3 regions of the Pseudogracilibacillus amylolyticus genome follow, and region 2 is predicted to be linked to each of the others. Evidence: riboswitches for the same ligand, from Rfam matches in the RefSeq annotation. Region 2 holds a riboswitch; each other region holds the start of a gene.
The links. Region 2 has a riboswitch for S-adenosylmethionine ahead of ACPYKA_RS05040 (methionine ABC transporter ATP-binding protein). Riboswitches for the same ligand answer to the same signal wherever they lie in the genome.
Positions count from the first base shown of each region.

Region 1: linked by a shared signal. The riboswitch ahead of ACPYKA_RS17470 (5-methyltetrahydropteroyltriglutamate--homocysteine S-methyltransferase) and the one ahead of ACPYKA_RS05040 (methionine ABC transporter ATP-binding protein) in region 2 are both predicted to bind S-adenosylmethionine.
Region 3: linked by a shared signal. The riboswitch ahead of ACPYKA_RS14825 (5-methyltetrahydropteroyltriglutamate--homocysteine S-methyltransferase) and the one ahead of ACPYKA_RS05040 (methionine ABC transporter ATP-binding protein) in region 2 are both predicted to bind S-adenosylmethionine.

Region 1 covers NZ_JBPPZG010000212.1:3,046-5,313, reverse strand. The annotation lists gene ACPYKA_RS17475 (2,3-butanediol dehydrogenase) at 1-513, opposite strand, end outside; SAM riboswitch class I at 779-878, shown strand; gene ACPYKA_RS17470 (5-methyltetrahydropteroyltriglutamate--homocysteine S-methyltransferase) at 1,074-2,195, shown strand; gene ACPYKA_RS17465 (GntT/GntP/DsdX family permease) at 2,235-2,268, opposite strand, start outside.
Region 2 covers NZ_JBPPZG010000027.1:18,569-20,836, reverse strand. The annotation lists gene gcvH (glycine cleavage system protein GcvH) at 1-260, shown strand, start outside; gene ACPYKA_RS05050 (toprim domain-containing protein) at 356-715, shown strand; gene ACPYKA_RS05045 (thioredoxin family protein) at 733-1,050, shown strand; SAM riboswitch class I at 1,125-1,239, shown strand; gene ACPYKA_RS05040 (methionine ABC transporter ATP-binding protein) at 1,395-2,268, shown strand, end outside.
Region 3 covers NZ_JBPPZG010000147.1:6,546-8,813, reverse strand. The annotation lists gene ACPYKA_RS14830 (MFS transporter) at 1-643, opposite strand, end outside; SAM riboswitch class I at 847-950, shown strand; gene ACPYKA_RS14825 (5-methyltetrahydropteroyltriglutamate--homocysteine S-methyltransferase) at 1,111-2,220, shown strand.

The DNA.
Region 1 (2,268 bases), on a different contig from region 2:
AGGTTTTACTCCTGCTAAATCTACAGCTCTATGCGTTACTGCTGTCGGCTCTACAAGTGCCGCTTGCTCCAAAGTCATATTGTCTGGAATACGATGGCAGTATTGTTCATCTAGCACACAGTATTCCGCAAACCCGCCATCATCCGCAAGGCCAATAAATGCCGCATTACTATTTCTGCATAGATGATAGTTACCTTCACGACATTCTTTACATTCCCCGCAACGAATATTCGGTTCAATACAAACTCGATCGCCTACGCTTAAAGATGTTACGTCACTTCCAACCTCCGTAACTGTCCCACTAAATTCATGGCCCAATGTAAGTGGAGCTTGTCTTTTGGTTAATGGATGTTCTTCTGTAGGAATGCCAATGAAATGTGAATATGCATGCAAATCAGAACCGCAAATACCTGTCCAAGCAACTTCTACTTTAACATCCTTTGTGCCTACTTCTTTAATCTCTACATCTTCCACTCGCACGTCTTTTTCAGCATAAATTCTTGCTGCTTTCATCAGACTCACTCTCCTGCTGTTTAATTAGATTCATTTACAAAAGCCAGAGTTTCACATCTCTTGGATACGTAATTCTCTTATAGTTCTATTTACCCAACAATCTAGGATAATTGGTATATTCCACTCTGTCTATGAGTCTATTATACTACTCTCTTTTTTTAAGACATACTTTCTTGACCATTAAAGAAACTTAATCGCCCCCCGACCATTGACATTCAATGAATATACAGGTAATTTAATAATAATAATAACTGAATTTATAATTTTCTTATTTAGAGAGATGGAGGGACTGGCCCTAAGATATCTCAGCAACAGACATTTTTGTACTGTGCTAATTCCAGTAGCGTGAGGCTTGAAGATAAGAAGAGTAATTATCTCTGATACGAATCTCTTCTTTATTTAAGAGGGGATTTTTTTGGCAGGTAGGAAAGTATAAAATCTTTCCCGTCTGCATAAGTGCAACTAAGCCATCCGCCCAAAGGCTTGGCGGATGCCAAGTTTTCTAATACCCTAAAAAGCAAAACAAACAGAATAAATTCATTTTAGAGGGGTTGTACAAATTGATTAATTCCACTATTAAAGCGCCATTTAAAGCAGACCATGTAGGAAGCTTTTTGCGTCCACAAGCACTTAAAGATGCAAGGGCACAATATCAGGAAGGCCAAATAACGAAGGAAGAATTACGTTCCATAGAAGATATGGAGATTGCTAAAATTGTTGAAAAGCAAAAGGAAATAGGTCTGACGACAGTTACGGATGGCGAGTTTAGGAGAAGATGGTGGCACTTAGATTTCATAAGAGCCATTGAAGGGATTCGTGTTTATGAAATAGACATACAAGGCGCATTTAATGGAGTGATGAAAAAAGCAGAAGCATATACCGTTGATTCGAAATTAAAATTCCCGAAAAGCCATCCATTTTTAGAGGATTTCGCGTATTTGAAAAGGATAGCCGGTGACCATGTTGCCAAAATTACAATCCCCGGGCCTAATATGATTTTCTATTCAGGTGTAGTTGGAAGTGAGCCTTATTTAAGTAACCCTTCCTATCCTTCACTCGATGATGCGGCTAAAGATATTGTTAACGTATATCAAGATGCCATTCAGGCTTTTTATGAAGTGGGATGTCGCTATTTACAATTAGATGATACAAGCTGGGGTGCACTATTCAGTGATGCTTTCCGAGATAAGATAAAAGCACAAGGATTCGATCCAGATGAACTGGTGAAGAAATTTGCCGATATTACCGTTGAGGCTCTAGCAAACAAACCGGAAGATATGGCAATTACTATTCATATTTGTCGTGGGAATTTTAAATCCTCTTGGTTATATCAAGGCGGGTATGAACCAATAGCAAAAGAATTATTTTCCCGTGTTAATGTAGATGCCTTTTTCTTAGAGTATGATAGTGAGCGATCTGGAGATTTTTCACCATTACGATTCATTAAAGATCAACATGTTGTATTAGGGCTAATCACATCTAAGACTCCTGAACTCGAAGATGAAAATGAAATCAAAAGTAGAATAGAAGAAGCAACGAAATATGTAGATATTAATCAACTTTGTTTGAGCCCACAATGTGGTTTTGCCTCTACGGAAGAAGGAAACACCCTAACAGAAGAAGAACAATGGAATAAACTACGCCATGTTGTTCAAATTGCTAAAGAGGTTTGGGGAGAATAGACTTGTACATAAAAACTATAAAAATAGTTTAATTGTAGTTTAAACAAAAATATCTAAAACTAGTACTAGTCCA
Region 2 (2,268 bases):
TTGAACTTCCAGAGGTGGGCGATACAATTGAAGTGAATGAGCCGTTTGGAAGTGTTGAGTCTGTAAAAACAGTTTCAGAATTGTATGCACCAATAAGCGGGACAGTTGTAGAAGTTAATGAAGGTTTGGAAGATAATCCAGAGTATGTTAATGAATCTCCTTATGAACAAGCTTGGATGATTGTTGTTGAACCGTCCGATGATGAAGAACTAGAAGACCTGCTTTCCTCTGAAGAATATAATGCCTATATTTCTAAATAGGAATAATATTACTTGCACCCTACCATAAGGGTGCATGTAGTTTTTAGAGGCTTCTGGCTTTCAATGATGGCTACCTTGAAATTGGGGGAGAAGCATTGGGTATTTTAAATGATAAGAAAGTTATTATCGTAGAAGGTTTATCCGATAAGATACATGTTCAGAAAATAATCAGAGAGGAAATCGATATCATTTGTACACACGGAACATTTGGTGTGGAAAAGTTTGATGAAATGTTAGATGAATTTGATCTAGATAATCGTGACGTATATATTTTTGTTGATGCAGATGAACCTGGAATAAGGTTAAGGAAGCAATTAACTGCTGAACTACCCAATTCCATTCAAATGTATATTCCGGATGATTATCAACAAGTTGAACTAACTCCTTTGAATATTATTGCTCATGAATTGGTAAAACATAATTTTAAAATAGATCCATTGTATTTGATGTTATAAGGAAATTGGTGATTCTTTTGCAAGAAATAACCGCAGAACAATTAGAACAAAAAAGTGACTATTTATTATACATTCATACCCCTTTTTGTGGAACATGTCATGTAGCGCGTTCATTTTTAGAAAAAATCGAAAAGACACATCAGCAAGATATTTTTTATGAGATGAACGCATCATTGTACCCAGAATTTATGCAGAAATATAAGGTGGAAAGTGTACCTTGCTTGTTCGTTATGAAGGACGATAAAGTTAAAGAAAAAGTGTATACATTCTTTTCCGTTGCAAATATATATCATTATGTATGGACATATGCACCAGAGCTCTTTCGACAAGATTAAACGTATTACTTGACATAAAAACAGATATAATGCTATATTGTTTATTGTTATCAATAAAAAGGAATACATCTTAACTCTTATGAAGAGCGATGGAGGGACTGGCCCTATGAATTCGCGGCAACCTTCAATTTTACTTCCAAAATTGAAAGGTGCTAAATCCTGCAAAGCAGATGCTTTGATAGATGAGAGAACGTGAAGATAGATTGTTAAGTCTTTCTGTTCTCTTACAGGAAGACTTTTTTAATTGTATCTGAAAGAGTAAACAGGATGGCATTAGAGTATGAATCTAATGTTATGCGAATTTCATAGTTTCCCAAACCAACGATGTTAAAGGAGGGCAAATCATGATATCGATACAAAATTTAAAGAAAGTTTTTACATTAGATAAAAGCCCGATTACAGCAGTAGATTCCTTATCACTAGAAATTAAAGAAGGCGAAATCTTTGGGGTAATAGGGTATAGTGGTGCAGGGAAAAGTACATTAGTACGGCTACTAAATCGTTTGGAAGAGCCTTCGGATGGATCCGTTATTATTGATGGAAAAGAAATGACTAAACTAAAAGGCAAAAATTTAAGACAAGCTCGACAAGAAATCGGGATGATTTTTCAACATTTTAATCTTTTATGGTCACGAACGACGGAGGAAAATATTGCTTTTCCACTAGAAATAGCAGGTGTTCCAAAAACAGAACAGACAAAGAAGGTTCAAGAGCTGATCGATTTGGTCGGGCTAACCGGAAGAGAAAAAGCCTATCCTTCCCAACTAAGCGGAGGACAAAAACAACGTGTAGGAATCGCGCGTGCGCTTGCTAACGATCCGAAAGTTCTCCTCTGCGACGAAGCTACATCAGCACTTGATCCCGAAACTACTAATTCAATTCTTGATTTGCTAGTTGATATAAATAAAAAACTTGGCCTCACGATTATTTTAATTACCCATGAAATGCATGTGATTCGGAAAATATGTGATCGGGTTGCAGTTATGGAGAAAGGGAAGATCGTAGAAACTGGTAATGTTCTAGATGTGTTCTCGAACCCAGAACAACCTGTTACGAAAAAATTTGTCGAACAAGTAATGGCAAATCCAGACGTAGAAGAAAGTGTTGCGGACATTCTCAATAATGTAGAGAAACGTGGAAAAGTATTACGCCTCAACTTTTTAGGTGCTTTTGCAAATGAAGCTTTAATTAGTGAAGTATCGAAAAAGTTTTCCGTTG
Region 3 (2,268 bases), on a different contig from region 2:
CGGCTAAAGACAAGGCGCCGACAAATGAAATAATTAATCCTTTATTTTTAAATAGAGGAAAGTAATCGATTAATGATGAGTCCTTTTTTTCTGCAGCTTTTTGCTCTTTATGAAGCGGTTTTAATAGTAACGTTAATAAACCACCTAAAATCATGAGGACAGCAAGTGTCACGAAAACTATTTCCGGGCCAGCCTTAGATGAAATAATTCCACTAAAGGCAGGCCCGCTGATCGCTGCCAAACCTACCGCCGCACCTGCATAGGCCATTGTTTTTCCACTTTTTTTGTCCTTATTATATAAAGTTATATAAGTAAAAGCTGCTGGAGTAATAACACCTGCAGTAACCCCGTTTAAAAAACGGGCAAATAGGAGCTGGACAGGAGAGGTAACGACAGAATATAAAAATAAAATGATTCCATTTAGTAAAAACCCTACAATCATGACTTTTTTAGGCCCTTTATTATCAACAAAATGTCCAGCAAACACGTTGCTAAATAGATTCGTTAATGAATATGCTCCAACGATAAAACCGATGAACCCGGTTGCTGCACCTAAGCTCTGTGCATAAGTGCTTGTTATTGGCAATTGGGCAAAAAGGTCTGTAAAAGATATAAAAACAAGTAAATATAAAAGAAAATGCATAAACTGTGCATCCCTTCTGTTTAAATTATTTAGAGATTAGTTAGTACTTCCTAGTAAATTAAAGTTTTGTCTCTTCTTTAATTGTATCTTGCCAAAAATAATATTTCAAAGAAGGAAGATATACTTATATAAGGTTCGTATATTTTTCTTGACATTTATGCTAAACCACGATATCTTATAAACCACAGTTAAATAGTTTTAATTTCTTATCCAGAGAGGTGGAGGGACTGGCCCTTTGAAGCCTCGGCAACAGACTTTTTATAAGTACTGTGCCAATTCCAGAAGCATTTATGCTTGAAGATAAGGAGAGCGAGAGACTATCGTGTGTTAACCTCTTCTTGATTCAAGAAGGGGTTTTTTGATGTTAATAACCCCGAAAAGTCCAATGAAATCGGGGGAATGATAAAAAACGATATCGCAATGCCTTAAAAACAGACTAAATACGAAAACGGAGAGGAAAATGTTTTATGACAATTACAGTAACGAAAGCACCATTTAAAGCAGATCATGTTGGGAGTTTATTAAGACCAGAAAGTATCCATCAAGCGAGAAAGGATTTTCGAGAAGGAAAAATTTCAGCAAAACAGTTATATGATATTGAAACAAAAGAAATTAAACGCATTGTCGATAAACAAATTGAAATAGGCTTGTCTGCAGTAACGGACGGAGAGTTTAGACGTAGATTTTGGCACACTGATTTTCTTGAGCATTTAAATGGGATAGAAGGGTATGTACCAGAAACTGGCTATATTTTTCACGGAAATGAAGAAACAGAAAAGTATAACGTACGAAATACTGGAAAAATTTCATTTAATTCAGATCACCCACATGTTAAAGATTTTATTGTATTCAAAGAAATTGTTGACGGTCGTGCAGTTGCTAAGCAGACGATCCCAAGTCCGAACCAACTTTTTAATGTAGGGATTCGGAATGAAGATATTTATCCTGATGTTGAAGAATATGCAGAGGACATTATTCAGACGTATCGTGATGCATTAAAAGCATTTTATGATGCGGGCGTACGTTACCTTCAGTTTGATGATGTATATATTGCGGGACTATCTTCCCCAGACATTCCATTTAATGATGGCAAGTACTCCAGAGAGAAATTGATTGAATTGGCGTTAAAAGTAGTAAATGGGGTGCTCGAAGGAAAGCCAGAAGATCTTTATGTAACGACTCACCTTTGCCGTGGGAACTACAGATCGAACTGGGCCTTTGAAGGTAGCTATGGCATAATTGCACCAACGCTATTTGCTAAAGAGAAAGTGGACGGTTTTTTCCTTGAATACGACGATGATCGCTCAGGAGATTTTAAGCCACTTGAATTTATTCCAAACGGAGGAGCACAAGTTGTCCTTGGTTTATTTACATCCAAATCAGGTCAATTAGAAGATGAGGAAAATATTAAAGCACGGATTAAAGAAGCAACACAGTACATCCCAAAAGAGCAAATTTGCATTAGTCCACAATGTGGATTCGCATCAACACATCATGGAAATAAATTGACAGAAGAAGAACAATGGGAAAAACTAAAATTCATTGTAGACATTGCAAAAGAGGAATTAGGGTATTAATTTTTCCTACCACCTTGGATAATATCAATACGCTGAATTGATTCAGCG